3 regions of the Gordonia polyisoprenivorans genome follow, and region 3 is predicted to be linked to each of the others. Evidence: riboswitches for the same ligand, from Rfam matches in the RefSeq annotation. Region 3 holds a riboswitch; each other region holds the start of a gene.
The links. A riboswitch is a leader RNA that binds a small molecule or an ion and turns the genes downstream of it on or off. The one in region 3 is predicted to bind S-adenosylmethionine.
Positions count from the first base shown of each region.

Region 1: linked by a shared signal. The riboswitch ahead of J6U32_RS23425 (LLM class flavin-dependent oxidoreductase) and the one ahead of J6U32_RS13925 (amino acid ABC transporter permease) in region 3 are both predicted to bind S-adenosylmethionine.
Region 2: linked by a shared signal. The riboswitch ahead of J6U32_RS25805 (aminotransferase class V-fold PLP-dependent enzyme) and the one ahead of J6U32_RS13925 (amino acid ABC transporter permease) in region 3 are both predicted to bind S-adenosylmethionine.

Region 1 covers NZ_CP072203.1:5,227,714-5,234,131, reverse strand. The annotation lists gene J6U32_RS23435 (NAD(P)/FAD-dependent oxidoreductase) at 1-1,332, shown strand, start outside; gene J6U32_RS23430 (ABC transporter substrate-binding protein) at 1,343-2,302, opposite strand; SAM riboswitch class I at 2,510-2,596, shown strand; gene J6U32_RS23425 (LLM class flavin-dependent oxidoreductase) at 2,604-3,752, shown strand; gene J6U32_RS23420 (ABC transporter substrate-binding protein) at 3,752-5,380, shown strand; gene J6U32_RS23415 (ABC transporter permease) at 5,387-6,376, shown strand; gene J6U32_RS23410 (ABC transporter permease) at 6,369-6,418, shown strand, end outside.
Region 2 covers NZ_CP072203.1:5,745,120-5,751,537, reverse strand. The annotation lists gene J6U32_RS25815 (HNH endonuclease) at 1-1,164, opposite strand, end outside; gene J6U32_RS25810 (isochorismate synthase) at 1,730-2,827, opposite strand; SAM riboswitch class IV at 2,918-3,031, shown strand; gene J6U32_RS25805 (aminotransferase class V-fold PLP-dependent enzyme) at 3,049-4,353, shown strand; gene J6U32_RS25800 (hypothetical protein) at 4,350-4,781, shown strand; gene alc (allantoicase) at 4,803-5,786, opposite strand; gene J6U32_RS25790 (MarR family winged helix-turn-helix transcriptional regulator) at 5,973-6,418, shown strand, end outside.
Region 3 covers NZ_CP072203.1:3,084,948-3,091,365, reverse strand. The annotation lists gene J6U32_RS13930 (amino acid ABC transporter ATP-binding protein) at 1-515, opposite strand, end outside; gene J6U32_RS13925 (amino acid ABC transporter permease) at 512-1,519, opposite strand; SAM riboswitch class IV at 1,655-1,763, opposite strand; gene coaD (pantetheine-phosphate adenylyltransferase) at 1,876-2,364, opposite strand; gene rsmD (16S rRNA (guanine(966)-N(2))-methyltransferase RsmD) at 2,377-2,982, opposite strand; gene ectA (diaminobutyrate acetyltransferase) at 3,218-3,745, shown strand; gene ectB (diaminobutyrate--2-oxoglutarate transaminase) at 3,972-5,255, shown strand; gene J6U32_RS13900 (ectoine synthase) at 5,252-5,686, shown strand; gene J6U32_RS13895 (Sir2 family NAD-dependent protein deacetylase) at 5,738-6,418, shown strand, end outside.

The sequences.
Region 1 (6,418 bases), 2.1 Mb from region 3:
GTGGTGATCATCGGCTCGGGCTTCGGCGGGCTCGCCGCGGCCCGGCGACTCGCCCACGCCGATGTCGACGTCACCGTCATCGCCCGCACCACCCACCACCTGTTCCAGCCGCTGCTGTACCAGGTGGCCACCGGCCTCATCTCGCAGGGCCAGATCGCCCCGCCGATCCGGGTCATCCTGCGCAATCAGCGCAACGCGCGGGTCGTCCTCGGCGACGTGGAGAGCATCGACCTCCAGCAGCGCAGGGTCACCTCACGCCTCCTCGACCGCGAACTCATCACCGGTTACGACAGTCTGATCGTCGCCGCGGGTGCCGGCCAATCCTATTTCGGCAACGACCATTTCGCGGAATTCGCGCCCGGTCTCAAAACCATCGACGACGCCCTCGAACTCCGCGGACGTATCCTCGGCGCCTTCGAACAGGCCGAGTTGTCCACCGATCCCGACGAGCGCGCCCGCCTGCTGACCTTCGTGGTGGTCGGCGCCGGTGCCACCGGGGTGGAGATGGCCGGGCAGATCGCGGAGATGGCGGCCAAGACGCTACGCGGCGCGTTCGACTCCATCGATCCGACGCAGGCGCGGGTCATCCTGCTCGACGCCGCGCCGTCGGTGCTTCCGCCGTTCGGGCGCAAGCTCGGGGGGCGGGCCGAAAAGCGTTTGCGCTCACTGGGAGTCGACGTCCAACTGGGATCGATGGTGGTCGACATGGACTACGATGGGCTGGTGGTCAAAGACCCCGACGGCACCACCCGACGCATCGAGAGCCAGTGCAAGGTGTGGTCGGCGGGTGTCGCGGCCAGCCCACTGGGCCGCCATCTCGCCGAGCGGAGCGGAGCCGAGACCGACCGCGCCGGCCGGGTCCGGGTGCAGCCCGATCTCAGTCTGCCCGGCCACGCCGAGGTGTTCATCGTCGGCGACATGATGGCACTCGACGGGGTGCCGGGCCAGGCTCCGGCGGCCAATCAGTCCGCGCGGTACGCCGCCGACACCATCACCGCTCGGCTCAACGGCAGCCTGCGCGCCCGAAAGCCGTTCTCCTACTGGGACAAGGGATCGATGGCGACGGTCTCGCGGTACTCGGCCGTCGCCAGCGTGCCGATCCCCGGCACGTCACGGCACATCGAGTTCTCCGGTTACCTCGCCTGGCTCGGATGGCTGTTCCTGCACCTGATCTACCTCGTCGGATTCCGCAACCGCTTCACCACGCTGATCGATTGGCTCTTCGCGTTCACCTCGCGCAGCCGCAACCAGCTCGCGGTCACCGAACAGCAGGTGTTCGCGCGCACCGTGATCGACCGGCTCGAGGAGATCGAGGAACGCGGCGCCGCCTGAGGCGGCGCGTCTACAGTTTCGCCAACGCCGGCGTCAGCTTGTCGACCGCCCACGGCACCGAGTAGATCGTGGGCGCGCTGAACGCCGCCGCGGTGTCGTTGGTGAGGAACACCGTCGTGCCGCGGCGCACCGCGGGCAGCGAATCCCAGCCGGGTATCGCATCGAAGGCCTCGGGCCCGCCGACCAGCGGCCAGAAGATCAGCAGGTCCGAAGCGAAGATGTCGATACGTTCGGCAGACACGACCGTGCGTGCGCCGCCGGGCGCGAGCCCCTTGACCGCCGGGTCGAGAACCAGGCCGAGTTCGGCGAGCAGTTTCGCGGAGGGGTCGGTGTCGCTGGTCACCACACCGAACTGATTCTGCGGGGTCAACTGTCCGAAGGTGAACGTCTTGCCCTGGCTCGCCGGGTATTTCGCCTTGGTGGTCGCGATCTGCTGCTCGACCTCGGCGACGGCCTCATCGGCCTGCTGCTGCTTGCCGAAGATCCGGCCGGCCGTCGTCATCACGTCCTGCCAACTGTCGGTGACGGTGTTCTTGGCCATCACCGGAATCGTGGGGGCGATCTGCGTCAGGCGGTCGTAGGCCGCACGGTCGGGCAGGTATCCGGCGAGGATGACCTGCGGGGCGAACCGAGCGATCGCGGCGACGTCAGGGGGACCGGCCTCCACGTCGTAGGTGACGATCGTCGACGAGTGCTCCGGCGTCCAGGCGAAGCGATTGTTCGGGCCCGAATACCCCTGCGCGAGGAACTCCGCCGTGATCGGGACCCCGAGGCGGATCAGCGAATCCGACCACGCGCCGCCGAATGTCACGACCTTGGTCGGATCGCTCGGAATCGTCGTCGATCCGTACTGGTGCTCAACGGTCACGGTCCCACCCGTGGATCCGGCCGGATCGTCGGGGGACGAACATCCGACAAGGGCGACGAACATCAGGGTCAACAGGCCGGCGAGGACTCCACGAACACGCATCTCGTTAGGTTAGGCTAAATCGCCGGTATCGGACAAGACCGACATGGGCGTTCCGACGACGCGGCTCGTCCTCGACGCCGTGCGGGCGTCCGGGTTAATCCCATGGTGACCGAAAGTATGTGCCGCATACACGCCCGAACGCCGTCGACGCACCCGGGTGACTCCTGACTTTCTTGCCGTGCGCCGCGCCGCCGACCTACCGTGAATCGACCATCTGGAGCGACCGAGAGACCCGGCTCGTCGACGTCGCAGCAACCCCCCAGAGGAGGGTGCTAACGCCGGGATCGATGGGAGTCGGCTCGTGCCATTTCATGACCATGCCCCGTTGTCGGTGCTCGACCTCGCACCGATCAGTGAGGGCTCCAATCCTGCTGCCGCACTGGCAAATACAATCGATCTCGCGCAGCACGCCGAGCAGTGGGGCTATCGCCGCTACTGGGTCGCCGAACATCACTTCGTCGCGGTGGCCGGCTCCAACCCGGCCGTCCTGATCGGTCACATCGCCGGTGCCACCACCACCATCCGGGTCGGGTCGGCGGCGGTGCAGGTCGGCCAGACGACCGCGGTCTCGGTCGTCGAGTCCTTCGGACTGCTCGACGCCTTCCACCCCGGCCGCATCGACCTGGGTCTCGGACGCTCCGGTCAACGGCGCGCGGAAGCGGTCACGGCGACACCGAAGGCTTCGACACCTGCGCCGCCCCTGCCGAGCATTCCCGGCCCGAGTCGCGTCGTCGACGGTGTGGTGCTCCCCGAACCATTCGATGTGTCGGCGCTGCTGGCGAATTCGCGCCTGGCACGCAGCTTCGAGGTACTCACCCAACCCGGTGCGCAGACCCCGGACTTCGCCGAGCAGGTCGCCGACATCGCCGCACTGCTCGAGGGCACCTATCGCAGCCCGTCCGGTTTCGAACTGCATGCGGTGCCCGGTGAGGGCGCCGACGTCGAGCTCTGGATCTTCGGCAGCAGCAAGGGCCAGAGCGCCCAGGTGGCCGGCGCGCGCGGACTTCCGTTCGTCGCCAACTACCACGTGAGCCCCGGGACCACGCTCGAAGCGGTGCAGGCCTACCGCGCCGCCTTCCGGCCGTCGGCGGTGCTCGCCGAACCGTACGTGGTGGTCTCGGCCGACGTGGTGGTCGCCGACGACGACGACACCGCACGCCATCTCGCCTCCACTTACGGGCACTGGGTGTACAGCATCCGCAGCGGCCACGGCGCCGTCGAGTATCCGGATCCGGCCACCGCGCCACCACTGGCCGACGAGCAGCGCGCACTGGTCGCCGACCGCCTCGAGACCCAGTTCGTGGGCAGCCCCGACACGGTCGTCGAGCGTCTCGCCGCACTCGGAAAACTCACCGACGCAGACGAACTCGTCATCACCTCGGTCACCCACGATCACGGTGACCGGCTGCGCTCGCACGAACTCCTCGCCAAGAAATGGGGCCTCATCTGATGCGTGGCATCACCACCACCGTCGCCCGTACCGCGACGGCAACCGTTGCCGCGCTGGCTGTCTTCGGTCTCGCCGCATGCGGCGGGGGCTCCTCGCAGTCCGAGGACGCCGGCCCGCCGGTCTCCGGCGGCACGCTGCGCTACGGCCTCTCCGACGCGCCCACCTGCTCCGACCCCGCCCAGAGCGCCACCAACCAGACGATCTACGTGACCCGTCAGATCGTCGACTCACTGACCGACCAGGTACCCGGGAGCGGCGACCTGAAACCGTGGCTGGCGCAGAGCTGGGAGGTCAGCCCCGACGCCAAGACCTTCACCTTCCATCTCAAGCCCGACGTCACCTTCAGCAACGGCACCCCGCTGACCGCCGACTCGGTCAAGAAGAACTTCGACGCCATCGTCACCACCCTCGGCGGCGCCAAGGCGCCCTTGGCCGCAACCTATCTCAGCGGCTACACCGGCACCACCGTCGTCGACCCGTTGACCGCACGGGTCGAGTTCTCCGCGCCGAACGCACAGTTCCTGCAGGCGACCTCGACCCCGCAGCTCGGCATCCAGGCCGACGCGACCGTCGCCGCCACACCCGAACAGCGGTGCCAGGGCACCAACATCGGCTCCGGGCCGTTCGTCTATTCCGCATGGCAACAAGGCCGTTCGGCCGCCCTGCGCAAACGCACGGGATATCAGTGGGGCTCGGCGGTGTTCACCCACACCGGCGATGCCTACCTCGACGGGATCGACTTCACCGTCGTCCCCGAATCGGGTGTGCGCACCGGGTCGCTGGGCTCCGGTCAGCTCGACGTCATCAGCGATGCCCTCCCCAACGACAAGGCACAGATCTCCTCGGCCGGTGGCAAGGTACTCACCGCGGTGAACCCCGGTGTGCCGTTCGGCCTGCAGCCCAACGTCTCCCGTGGAGTGCTCGCCGATGAACAGGTGCGCACCGCGCTGCTCCCGGCGATCAACCGCACCGAACTCGTCGACACCGTGCTCGACAAGGACTTCCACCCGGCGACCGGGGTGCTGGCCGCCAACACCCCGGGGTTCCATGCCGAGACCGCGGCGCTGACCTTCGACGCCGCCAAGTCCAGGCAGCTGCTCGACGCCGCCGGCTGGCGGCCCGGCCCGGACGGCATTCGCGTCAAAGACGGCCGGCGCCTGGCGTTCTCGATGCTCTACAGTCCGGTGTTCGCCGGCAACCAGGCGATCCTCGAACTCGTCCAGCAGCAGCTGAAGAACGTCGGCGTCGACATGGCGCTCGACGTCGTGCCCGCGGCCGAGGCCACCGTCCGACAGAACGCCGGTGACTACGACGCGATCTACTACAACGTGACCCGTGCCGACGGGGATATCCTGCGCACCCAGTTCGGGTTGACCACCCGAAACCTGAACCGGCGCGGTCCGATTCCCGCGCTGGATACGGCACTGGCGCAGCAGCAGAGCACCACCGACACCGCCGCTCGCAACGCGGATCTGGCCACCGCCCAGACCCAGATCATCGAGCACGGACTGTTCCTGCCGACCATCGAACTCTCGCAGGCCATCGGTACCGCGAGCACCGCACACCAGGTGTCCTTCGACGCCTCGGCGCGCCTGCAATTCCACGACACCTGGCTCTCGGGTCGGTGACCGGCGATGATCCGCTATCTCGCGATCAGAATCGCCTCGGCCATCGGGGTGCTGTGGGCGGCATTCACCGTCGCCTTCGTCATCCTGATCCTGCTGCCCTCGGATCCGGTGTCGATCGCGACCTCGGATGCCTCGATTCCCGCCGACCCGGCGGCCGTCGCCGCCCTCAAAGCCCGCTATGGCCTGGATCGTTCGGTGTGGCAACAGTATTGGTCGGCGTTGACCGGCGCGCTGCACGGTGATTTCGGTCTGTCGATCTCCCAGGGTCGCCCGGTCACCGACGTGATCGCCGACGCCCTGCCCGGCACCGTGGCGCTCACACTCACCGCGGTGGCGCTCGCCGTCATCGGTGGGGTCGGACTCGCGGTGCTCGCGACCTGGACCCGCTCGACACTGCTGCGTCGGGTGCTGCTCTCCATTCCCCCGCTGGTGGTGGCGCTGCCCACGTTCTGGGTGGGACTGGTCCTGTTGCAGGTCTTCGCCTTTCGCCTGCCGTGGTTCCCGGCATTCGGGGACACCCGGCCCGGGTCGATCGTGCTGCCGGCGGTGACGTTGGCCATCCCGTACGCCGGGGTACTCGGACAGGTCCTCATGACCAGCATGACCGCCACCGATGCGGCGCCGTTCGTGCAGACGGCCACCGCGAAGGGTGCGAGCCGCGGGCGCGTCATCACCCGACACATCCTGCGGGTCTCGTCGCTGCCGGCGCTGACGGTGGCCGGCGTAGTCGTCGGCAACCTCCTCGGCGGGGCGGTCGTGGTCGAGACGGTGTTCTCCCGGCCGGGTGTGGGCAAGCTCGCCCAATCCGCCGTCCTCGCACAGGACATCCCGGTCGTGTTGACGCTGGTGACCCTCTCGGCGCTGGTCTTCGTCACCATCAACCTGCTCGTCGACGTCGTCTACCCGTTCCTCGACCCCCGCATCCTCAGCGGTGCACGCCGACGGAAGCCGACGGTGCGCGACAACGACTCCCGGACGGAGCTGATCAATGTCTGACTCATCCGACACCAGTGTGTCGGTGCCGTCCTGGTCGTGGAG
Region 2 (6,418 bases), 2.7 Mb from region 3:
GCCGTGGTGGTGGACATCGTCATGACAGCTGGTGCACAGGAGGCATCCGTTGTCCAGGTCGGTGGGACCACCATCGGCCCAGTGCCGCACGTGGTGTCCCTGGCAGCGTCCGGCGTGGGCACCGCATTTGATACAACCACGATCCCGCACCACCAACGCTTTGCGTTGGCCAGGGGTGAACAAGCGCTCTTTGAGTCCGACGTCGAGGGGTACACCGTCGGAATTGAGAATGATCTTGGTGATCGTGGTGTCACACGACAGCATTTTTGCGGTGGCTTCGGTGATCGGACCCATGTTCTGCAGGTCCCCGCCGAGCCCGGGGTTGTCCGCCGACCACGTCCACAACAACCCGTTGGTCGGTTTCGCCGAGAAGGTGGTGTCCGCTAGTCCTTGTGCCGCCAACTCCACGATCGTTTCGAACGCGGCGGCGCAGATCTGCTCAGGCGTGCGCGGATCGGGGGACCCATCAGGTTGAGGCTTGGGCGCCGACAGGGTTTCCATCAGGGTGCGGGTTTTCTCGCCGGCGATGATGTCGAGGTTCGCTGAGATCTCCAGCCGGCCGTCGTCGGTGATGCGGTCGGTGTAGGAGTTGATGTTCTTGTCCTCGGCGGCAGGTAACCCGCCCGGTGTGTCGGCCGCCAATTCGTTTCCGAGTTGCCGCGCGTAGAGGTTGATCTCGGCGGGGGTGAATCCGGCGAAGCAGTGCGACAGCAGTTTCCGCAGGTATTCACACCGTTGGACGGTGTCCAAAGGTTCGGGGGAGCGGGTGTCGATGTGGCCCAGCCCGCGGACGATGGCGTCGGTGTGCTCCGACGAGATGGAGCCGTCAGCGGCATGCGCGAGCAAGAGTTCCACATCGGTGGTGGCCGAGATCCGCACATATCGACCTGCGACCGAGGGCGCGAAGCCCATGCTGATCAACAATTCTCGAAGTCGGGTGGTTTTGTGGTCGGCCACCTCTAACCGATCCAGTTCGCCGGTGAGCGACGTGGCGTGGTGATCGACCAGATTGCGCAACAGTAGGACTTGTTTCATGGCGCCGAAGGCTTGGGGTCCGGTCATGTCGGGATTCCATTGCAGGTCGCTGAGTTGGGTGACGATGGTGGCGAAGATTGCTTCGGCGTCAACGGTTTGCGCGTCAAGGACTGTAGTGGATTCGATCATGGGCCCCTCCTCGGTGGCTGATCGGTGTGATGGGTCCAGTGTACCTCGCCAGGGTGTTCGATGCAAGGGGTATTTTGGTCAATTCTGCTTGTGGACAACGTGTTTCGGCGATGCTTTTCTGTCGGCGGGGTGTGGTAGGGGCGCGGTTTTTGCTGTAGTCGATGGATGTGGTTGCGATACCTGTCATCTCGCCGGGTCTCGAGGCCCGGCGCCTGGGGCGCCGTGCACCTCGACCATCGATGGGGAGGGGATGACTCGGGTACGGGGGGTTGTGCGTATGGATCATCGATGGGGAGGGGATGCTCGGGTACGGGGGTGGTGCGTATGGACCGTCGATGGGGAGGGGATGCTCGAGTACGGGGTTGTGCGCCTGGATCATCGATGGGGAGGGGTTGCTCGGGTACGGGGGTGGTGCGCATGGAACCGTCGATGGGGAGGGCTGCTCGAGTGCGGGGGCCTGGATCGTCGATGGGGCGGGTATGTCCAGGTACGGGGGTGCGCCTGGGCCACCGATGGGGAAGGTTACTCGAGCAAGCCTCGACCGCCGGGGGAGGAGGCCTGCTGATCAGCGGTTGTCGATTCCCAACGCCCGCAATACCGTCAGCAGTTTGTCGGTGGTCTCGGCGAGTTCGGCTTCGGGATCGGAGTCGGCGACGATGCCGCCGCCGGCCCACGTGCGAAAGGTTTGTCGGTCGGCGTCGAGTTCGAGGCAACGGATGGTGACCATCCACTCGCCGTCGCCGTGTGCGTCGGCCCAGCCGACGGCGCCGGCGTAGAGTCCACGGGGTTCCTCGTGATCCCGGATGAACTGTGCCGCAGCGTCGGTCGGTGTTCCGCACACCGCGGGGGTGGGGCTCAGGGCGAGGGCCAGGTCGAGCGCGCCGACATCCGGATCGGTGAGCCGGGCGCGAATCGGTGTGGCCAGATGCCACATCTCGCCGGTGGAAAGCAACTGAGGTCGGGTCGCGACAGAGAGTTCGTCGCTGATCGGCGCCAACCGTTCACGCAGATGCTCGACGACAAACGCGTGCTCGCGATGATCCTTGTCCGACGCGGCGAGTTTCTCCCGGGCTTCGCGATCGGCTTCCGGGTCCGACGAGCGAGGAGCCGAACCGGCATACGGATGACAGGTGACCTCGCGGCCGCTCTTGTGCAGCAACAACTCCGGGCTCGCGCCGAGCAGCCACGAGTGGCCGGTGTCGACCACGAACGCATTGCGTTCGGAATTGCCGTGCGCCAGCGCCTCGAGGAGCTCGCCGATCTCGACCGGTGAATCAAGCACCGCACCAACGGTTCTCGCGAGCACCACCTTGTCGAGGTCGCCGGCATCGATGGCGGCCACCGCCCGGCGCACCCGCTCCCGATGTGTGGCGGCGTTGGGGATCTCGACGAAGTGGGTCAGTGAATGACGGAGGGGGGCGCGCCCACCGAGCGCCTGTTCCCGATGCAATCGCTCGGGTGCGAACAGCGCGGCCGGATCGGCGGGGTCGAACGGGAGTGCGCCGACCACCGACGCCACCGCACCGGATCGCAGTGCCTCGGCGGCGTCGGAGACCGCGGTGAACCGTCGCGCAACGCCCTCGGCCCGAACCGCTCCGTGCGGACGCGACAACACGAACGGGGCAGGCCCCGTTCCCTCATCTCCCACAGGTTCGCCGCTCACCCGACCAACCTAGCGCCGGACGGCGCCGGGATTTCGCCCACGCTGAGTGAAAATTGACACCCTCGGACGTGATAGGTCACCCTTGGTGCAGGTCATGAGTGCCAGTGACAAGCCCCGGCTCGCTGGTCGGCAACCCTCCTCCGCGGTGGGGTGCTCCGGGTGACGACCTGGCCGTGTACCACCCGGACACGGCAAGCGTGGATTCCCGAGGAGATTTTTCGATGACTGCTGTCGCCACCCCCGCATCGGTCGCCGCCACCGTGTGCGCAGATCCGTCGTCCTGCGAGCCGCTGGCCGAGGTCGTCGGCGCAGGACAGCCGGTGCCGCTCGCCGACGGGAACGAGGTGGCCTACGCCAATCTCGACTATGCGGCGAGCGCCCCCGCCCTGACCGCGGTCGCCGACGCCGTCGCCGCGTCGCTGCACCAGTACGCGAGTGTCCACCGCGGTGCCGGCCATCTGTCCCAGGTCACCACCCGTCGCTACGAGCAGTGCCGGGAGACGGTGCGGCGCTTCGTGCGTGGGCGTGCCGACGACACCGTCGTGTTCACCCGCAACACCACCGACGCGATCAATCTGGCGGCCCACTGCACCCCCGGCGACGTTGTGGTCTTCGACATCGAGCACCACGCCAACCTCCTGCCGTGGGTCTCGCGCGACTCCGGGACGGCCCGCATCGTGACCGCGCGTCCGGGTATCGAGGACACCCTCGTCGCGCTCGAATGCGAACTGGCCGCGGCTCCCGCGGCATTGCTCGCGGTGACCGCGGCCTCCAACGTCACCGGCGAGGTCCTGCCGATCGGTCGCCTCGCCGCCATCGCGCACCGACACGGCGCGCGCATCCTCGTCGACGCAGCCCAACTCGTCGCCCACCGGCCGGTGTCGATGGTCAGCCACGGTATCGACTACCTGGTGTTCTCCGGTCACAAGGTCTACGCGCCGTTCGGGGCGGGAGTGCTCATCGGACGAACGGACTGGCTCGACGCCGCCGACCCGTATCTCGCCGGCGGTGGCGCCTCGGCGCAGGTGAGCGTCGTCGACGGGCCCGACGAGAACTGCGCGGCCACTGCCTGGCACACCGGTGCCGCGCGGCATGAAGCAGGGTCTCCGAATGTGTTGGGCGCCATCGCCATCGCCGCGGCCTGCGAGGCGATCACCGAGATCGGCTTCGAGGCGATCGGCCTGCACGAACACGAATTGCGTTGCCGTCTCGATGACGGTCTCGCGCGGATCGACGGCGTCGAGGCACTCCGCATCTTCGACGACATCACCGATCGCGTCGGGATCGCCGGGTTCGGCGTCGACGGCATTGCACCGCGCGCCGTCGCCGAATATCTCAGCGACGAACACGGCATCGGCGTGCGCGACGGAAAGTTCTGCGCCCACCCGATCCTCACTCGCCTCGGCCACCCCGACGGCGCCGTGCGCGCGAGCTTCGGCCTCGGCACCGGGGCCGCCGACATCGACCGCTTGATCGACGCTCTGGCACAACTCATCTCGACCTCACCCGGAGGGAACCCGGCATGACCATCGAACTCGATCGCATCAGCATCGGACGGCCGTCGCTGCGCGTCGCGCTCGCCGACGACGTTCCCGCCGAGCCGTCGGCCATCGTCGTCCGTCGACCCACGCTGCGTGACGCCCAGCGGGCCCGCTCGCTGCTGCGGGCCGGTACCCGCGACACCGCGAACTTCTCCGTCGCACTCGAGGTGGAGGTGGCGATCGCGCCCAGCGCCGCGTCGGCGCGGGCGGCGGTCGCACACATTCCGGACGAGATCAACGGCGGCACCGTCCGCTATGTGGGTACGCCGAGCGGTCTGGTGACCCTCATCCGCGACATCTACGCGGCCGAGGTCGCCGACGCGGTGATCCTGGTGCCACTCGACGGTTCGGCGACGAGTCACCGCGTGCGCGAGCTGGTGTTGCCGTCGTTCGCGGAGCGACGCGCGGCCTGACATCCCGGCGACCAGTCGTGCTCAGGCCTCGCCGCGCTCCCACTGCTCAACGAGTTCGGTCTGCGCCTCGTCGGTCAGCAGGCCGTACAGCTTGAGTCGGGCCATCCCGCCGTCGGGGTAGACGTCGATGCGCGCCTCGGTCATCGGCCGGTCGAGGTCGATGACGAACCGGTGCCGGGTGTCGGGCTGTAAGTCGGTGCGGCCCAACACCTCGAACCACTCGCCGTCCTCGCCGTCGCGGCCGCGGACCATTGCCGCGCCGGGCGCGTTGCCCAGGAAGTAGCTGGTGTCGAGTTCGACGAGGCTCACCCGGCCCTGTCCGGCCAGGCGTACCTGCACCCAGTCGTTGCCGTCGTCGCGCCGACGCGAGGTCTCCCAGCCCTCGCCCATGTGCCGTGCACGGCCGGGCATGAGCAGGTTGTTGGGCGAGCTGTAGAACATGTTGGAGCAGGCCGTGATCAGGCCACCGTTCTCCAACGCGGCCAGGTCGAAATGGCCGTAACGGAAGAAGTGCGGGTTGGGTACGCCGCGCCCATGGACCCGGAATCGGGCCACACCGCCGTCGGGATGCATCGTCAGACGCACGTGGGTGAAGCGATCCTTCGCGTCGACCCGGAACGGGTTGCGGGTGTCGCCGTCGACGGGGCTCTTCTCGACGATGGTGACCCACTCGGTGTCGGTCAGCAGTTCGTCGACGGAGACGACGCCCTCCTTGGCGGCGGCCTCGACGGAGATGAACGGCGGATAGTTGCCCTTGAACCACGCCGTGTCGACGACGACGCCGTAGATGACACCCGGCGCGCCGAGCCGCACGATCGCCTGATCGACTCCCGCTTCTCGACGCCGTCGCGTCTCCCAGCCGTCGTAGATCTGTCCCTTGTGGCCGAACGTCGCGGGCTGATACTGCGCCGGGGGGGTCTTGATCAGGTTCTGCGCCTCGGCGAAGAGGTCGTCGTTGGTCCACACGACGGCGCCGCCCAGGTCCCGTAAGGCCAGGTCAGGCATGGAAGTGAAGTGTGGACGGCTACCCGATGACGTCGGTGGGGGTACAGGGGTCACGACCGTCGATCCTAATGGGATTTGCCATGACGACGAACTCGAGCGCATACTTGCGGCCGTCAACTACATGCACTCAGCAACTAGTTGTACGCGGCAAGGAAATCGGACATCCTCACCGATCGGGGAATCGGCATGCTCGACGATCGCGACATCGATCAGCTCTTCGACGCACTCGCGCGCTACATCCGTATCCGCGACCGCGCGGTCCACACGACCTTCCGCACGCCCGACGGTGAGTTCGAGACGGCGGCCTTCAAAGGCCTGTTCCATCTGGTCAAACGCCCGATGCGCTCACGAGAGCTGGCCGCGGAACTCGGCGCCGATCCGTCGACGGTCAGCAGACACGTCAGTCAGCTCGTCGATCTCGGGCTGATCCGGCGCGAAGCCGACCCGCACGACGGACGCGCGACGCTGCTCGTCGTCACCGACGCCGGACGTGAACGCGTCGAGTCGATGCGGTCGGGGCGCCGCACGGCGGTGAACTCCACCATGAGCGAGTGGTCGTCCGACGAGCTGGCGACGTTGGTGACGCTTCTCACCCGCTTCGTTGATGCCACCGAGACCCTGGTGCCGCCGGC
Region 3 (6,418 bases):
ATGGCGACCCGCTGTTGCTGACCACCGGAGAGCTGGCGCGGATATGCGTCGTACTTGTCCGAAAGTCCCACGCGCGCAAGGAGTGCGCGGGCAGCGCTCTCGGCGTCGCCGCGGCTGATCCGGCCGGTCGAGACCAGTGGTGCCGCGACGTTCTGGCCTGCGGTCAGGTTGGAGAACAGGTTGAACGACTGGAAGACGTAGCCGATGCGGCGTCGCTGTCGCAGGATCTCGCGTTCGGGCAATTCCCGGAGCCGGCCGCCCGTACGGCGGACGCCGATCAGTTCACCGCCGACGCTGACGTGGCCTGCGTCGAGCCGTTCGAGATGGTTCACGGCACGGAGCAGGGTCGACTTGCCCGAGCCCGAGGGTCCGAGGATCACCGTCACCTCTCCCGGGCGGATCGTGAGGTCGATGCCCTTGAGGACGTGGTGGTCGGCGTAGAAGCGGTGGGCGCCCACGATCTGCACCTCGACACCGGCCGACGTCGTGTCCGGGGTGATGGCGGCGCGCGTCATGCGGCACGCTCCCAGGGACGCAGGGCGATGCTCCGGCGAGCGCCGGCAACAGCGAACCGCAATCGCTGTATCGGCGTCGGGGGCAGGGTGCGGACCGCCCCTCGCGCGAAGTAGCGCTCGACGTAGAACTGGACGATCGAGACGGCGCTGGTGAGGATCACATACCAGACCGTCGCCACCATCAGCAGCGGGATGATGTCACCGGAGTAGGTGCTCGACTGGGTCGAGACCACGCCGAACAGATCGAGTAGCGACACGTAGTAGACCAGCGACGTCGACTTGATCAGTCCGATCAGCAGATTCACATACGACGGCACGATGGAGCGCAATGCCTGCGGCAACGTGATGCGCAGAAAGTGGTATCGCCGTGGAATGCCCAGTGCGGCAGCGGCTTCGTGTTGACCCGCATCGACCGACAGGATGCCGCCGCGCACGATCTCGGCGGCGAACGCCGCCTCGTGGATGGTGATACCGATGACGGCGATCAGGAACGGAGTCGCCAGATCTGCCTCGGAGAAATGAAACAGTCCCGGCCCGAATGGAATACCGATACTCAGACTCTGGTAGAGCGCCCCGAAGTTGAACAGGATGAGAAGCAGGACGATCAGCGGGATCGATCGAAAGAACCACACGTATCCCCAACTGACCGCCGCGAGCACGGGATTGTTCGACAGCCGCATCAGCGCCAGGACGATACCCACGGCCAGAGCGAGCACCGCACTGTACGCCGCGACCTCCAGGGTGACCCCGAGACCTTCGAGAACGACGGGGCGAAAGAACCAGTACCCGAATCGATCCCATTGGAAGAATGCATTGGTGGCCAGGCCGTGGACCAGCTGCGCGCCGACGACGAGCACGATCGCGGCGAGAATCCACCGGCCGGGATGACGCAGGGGCGCAACGCGTTCGGCGGTCGGCGGCGTGGATTTCCCCGACGACGACCGCGGGTCCCCCGACGGCGCCGGGAGAGGACCGGCACTCGTGGACGGCGATGGGGCGGACATGGCGGCACTCTCCTTCACACGGGAACGGGAACAGACGCGAGGAGATGCGTGCCCGCCGCCACCCCGGGGCGCATCCCGCGGCAACCGACGACCACGACGGCACGACGACTCCTCACGAAGTCGTTGTGGCCGTGTCCATCACGCTTATCGGGATACACCCGATCCGGTCGTCACCTGGGGCACCCCACCGCGATGCGAGGGTTGCCGGTCAACCAGCCAGGGCTTGACGTTGACACTCATGACCGTCGTGCTCACGCTACTGCCGCGCGCCGCCGCGGTCAGCATTTACATTCGCCGAGGAGTGAAAGTCTCGTGGCGTCGGGTCGGACACCACCATTCCTCGGACGCCGCGGTCGTCAGATGCTGCGTTCACCGGCCAGGATCGCCTCGAGGCGTCGGTGGATGTGCGGGGAGAGAAAGGGTGTGACGTCGCCGCCGAGCTTGGCGACTTCTTTCACCAGTGAACTCGAGACGTGCGCGTAGCGGGGATCGGTCAGCAGGAAGACGGTTTCGACGTCGGCCAGCTCACGATTCATCTGCGCCATCGGAAGCTCGTAGTCGAAGTCCACCGACGAGCGCAGGCCCTTGACGATGGAGTGGATCGCGTTCTCTCGGAGATAGTCGACGAGCAGGCCGGTCCATTGATCCACCCGCACGTTGGGCAGATCGGCGCAGTCCTCCCGGATGAGTTCGAGTCGCTCCGGGACCGAGAACAGCCCGCGCTTGTTGGGATTGACGACCACGGTGACCACCAGTTCGTCGAAACACGCGGCCGCCCGCTCGACGACGTAGCGGTGCCCACGCGTGAAGGGATCGAAGGAGCCGGGGATCACCGCGCTGGTCATACTCTGCAGAACCTACCCGCCCGCCCCGCCGGTGACTCGCGCGACCTGCACCGTGGTGTCGCCGTAGGACTTGTCGGTGACGATCTCCCAGCCGGACGGCCAGTGTGTCGTGGCCCGTCGGCCGCGCTCGAGCACCAGCAGGCCGCCGTCGGCGAGCCAACCACCCGATCCGAGCGCCGTCAGGTCGCCGTGCACCTCGTCGTCGGTGAGCGCATAGGGCGGGTCGGAGAAGATCACATCGAAGCCGCCCGTCACATCCTCGTGGTGCGCGACATCCACGCGGGCCGGGGCACCGGCGGCCAGGAACGCCGGCACCGGTGCGGTGATCACCCGACCCACCTCGGCGACGCCGAGCGCCTTCAGATTGGCGGTGACGACAGCGGTGGCGCGACGGCGGTTGTCGACGAACACGGCCGAGGACGCACCACGGGAGAGTGCTTCGAGGCCCAGCGCACCGGACCCGGCATAGAGGTCGAGGATCGCGGCGCCCTCCAGATCGATCCGGGCATCGAGAATGTTGAACACCGCCTCACGCACCCGATCGGAGGTGGGCCGGGTCCCGGCGTCGGGAACCTTCAGTGGGCGTCCGCCGTGGCGGCCGGCGATGATCCGGGTCACCGGACCATTCTCCCATTGCCGATTCCGGTGGGCGGCGACCCTCGACGGGCGGCACCGGCGGGGGCGTCACCGCCACGTCGCTGCCGGACATTTCGCCCACCCGCAGCGAGTCGTCGCAAGCGTTTGTGTCCCGCATCACATACACCGGATGAACTGGGCATTGAGGGGACATTTCCCCACCGATTTACGCAGGCAGGTGAATTCGTCGACACACGTTGTTAACGTCGAATGCGTTATGAGCCCGTCCCACACAAGAACGGCCCCATCACCCCTTCTCACTCTCGACTACCGAGTTCCCTCGGTGGCCGACGGTACCCGACTCTGGGAGATTGCCAAGGACTCCCAGGTGCTCGACGTGAATTCCAGCTACGCCTACGTGCTGTGGTGCCGAGACTTCGCCGAGACGTCCATCGTCGCCGAGGTCGACGGCCGCACTGCAGGATTCGTCACCGGATATCGGCGTCCCTCCGACCCGTCGACCCTCATGGTCTGGCAGGTGGCGGTCGACGACGCCTATCGCGGCCACGGGATCGCAGCAACGATGCTGCACCGGCTCTTCGATCGTGCCGCGCGCCGCGGGGTGGTGGCCATGCACACCACCATCAGCCCCGACAACGTTGCCTCGCAACGATTGTTCGCGTCCGTGGCGGCCGCTCGCGGACTCCGGTTCGCCCGGCGCGACCTGTTCGCCGCCGGCGACTTCCCGGACGCACACGAGCCCGAGGATCTCTACCTGCTCGAACCCGAGGTCCCCGAACCCTGAGGCCGGGCAACGGGAGTCAGCTCCCGAGCGGTTCCGGTCCGACCCCGCACACGGTCAAGAATGCGGCCGCACAACACTTGTCGCTCACCCGTCGCCGAGAATCGCTGTTGCACAGCGACAATCGCGTGCAACAGCGCTTCACTCGCCGCACCGTGGTGCGCTCCCGCGGCACCGGCGCGTCGACGGATCGGCGGCCCCACAGATTTCCCACATTGGAGGAATAACCATGAATGACCAACCCACCGACAAGAAGGCCTCCATCGACGACTCGGTCTTCACCCAACACGAATCCGAGGTCCGCAGTTACTGCCGTAGCTGGCCGACGGTGTTCGGTCAGGCCCGCGGATCGTGGCTGACCGACACCAGCGGTGATCGCTACCTGGACTTCTTCGCCGGGGCCGGTGCGCTCAACTACGGCCACAACAATCCGGTCCTCAAATCCGCGTTGCTCGAATACATCGAGTCCGACGGCATCACCCACGGCCTCGACATGGCCACCGAGGCCAAGGGTCGGCTGATCGAGGAGTTCACCTCCAAGATCCTCGCGCCGCGTGATCTGGACTACAAGATCCAGTTCCCCGGACCGACCGGCACCAACGCCGTCGAGTCGGCACTGAAGCTGGCCCGCAAGGTCACCGGCCGTGAATCGATCGTGAGTTTCACCAACGCCTTCCACGGCATGACCCTCGGCTCGCTGTCGGTGACCGGCAACTCGATGAAGCGCGCCGGCGCGGGAATCCCGCTCGTGCACGCGACCCCGATGCCGTTCGACAACTACCTCGGCGGGGCCGTCGAGGACTTCAGCTGGTTCGAGCGCGTGCTCGACGACTCCGGCAGCGGACTCAACCTGCCCGCGGCGGTCATCGTCGAGACCGTGCAGGGCGAGGGCGGTGTCAACGTTGCGCGTGCGGAATGGTTGCGTGCGCTCTCCGAGCTCTGCCGGCGACGCGACATCCTGCTGATCGTCGACGACGTGCAGATGGGTTGCGGCCGCACCGGTGAGTTCTTCTCCTTCGAGGAGGCCGGGATCAAGCCCGACATCGTCACGCTGTCCAAGTCGATCAGTGGATACGGGTTGCCGCTGGCACTCGTGCTCATCCGCCGCGACCTCGACGTGTGGTCGCCGGGCGAGCACAACGGCACCTTCCGCGGCAACAATCCCGCGTTCGTCACCGCGGCCAAGACCATCGAGCACTACTGGTCCGACGATTCGCTCTCCCGCGACGTCCACATGAAGGGCCGCCAGATCAACGAGGTCCTCTCCACGCTGGCCGCCCGTCACGAGGGTGTGTCGACCCGCGGCCGCGGCATGGCGCGCGGCCTGGTGTTCGCCGAGCCCGCCGACGCCGGCAAGGTGTGCGCCGCCGCCTTCGGCGCCGGTCTGCTCGCCGAGACCTCGGGCCCGTCCGACGAGGTCGTCAAACTCCTTCCGCCGCTGACCATTTCCACCGAGGATCTCGACCACGGGTTGGGAATCCTCGCCGATGCCACCGAGGAGGTGCTCGCATGATCGTCCGCACCACAGACGAGATCACCGGAACCGACCGAGACGTCGCCGACCCCAAGGGCAATTGGGTGTCCAAGCGCATCGTGCTCGGCGGCGACCGGGTCGGGTTCTCGTTTCACGAGACCACCATCAACGCCGGCAGTGTCAACGAGTTCCACTACGCCAACCACATCGAGGCCGTGTGGCTCGTCGAGGGCACCGGCACCCTGCTCGACCGGGAGACCGGCCAGACCTACCCCCTGGCGCCGGGCACGATGTATCTGCTCAACGGTCACGAGCGGCACACCGTCACCGCGGAGACGCAGATGCGCATGCTGTGCGTGTTCAATCCGCCCGTGGTCGGCACCGAGGTCCACGACGCCGACGGTGTCTATCCGCTGGTCACCGTGCCCGAACAGCCATCCGGCAAGCACGCCGAGACCGCCGACGTCTGACACGCCGGCCGTCACGGGTCGTCCACGAGTGGTGGCCCTATCCTGGATGAGGTGCGTACCCGTCTGCAGATCGGCTGGACCCCCGCCGAACCGACCCCGCTCGAGGAGCGCCTCGACGTCGCCCTCGATCGACTCTCGGCACTGCTCGACGGGGCCCGGATCACCGCCCTGACCGGCGCGGGCATCTCCACCGACTCCGGTATCCCCGACTACCGCAGTCCCGGTGCGCCGGCCCGCACACCGATGACCGTGCAGATGTTCTTGTCCTCCCCGGAATTCCGCCGCCACTATTGGGCACGGAATCACCTCGGCTGGCGTCACATGGACGCCGCGACACCCAATGCCGGCCATCATGCACTCGCCGAGCTCGGACGCCAGGGACGCCTGACCGGTGTGATCACCCAGAACGTCGACATGCTGCACACCAAGGCACGAACCCGACGGGTGATCGAGTTGCACGGCTGTTACGGGCGGGTGCGCTGCCTGGATTGCGCGGCGATCCTGTCGCGTCACCGGCTCGCGGAGATGCTCGAGGATCTCAATCCCGGCTTCGCGGCCCGGGTGTCCGGCCGTGGTGCGATCGAGGTGGCCCCCGACGCCGACGCCGCACTGGAGGACACCGCCGATTTCGTTGTCGCACCCTGCCCGCGATGCGGCGGCATCCTCAAACCCGACATCGTCTACTTCGGCGAGAACGCTTCCAAAGATCTTGTCGCACAATCGTTCGCGATG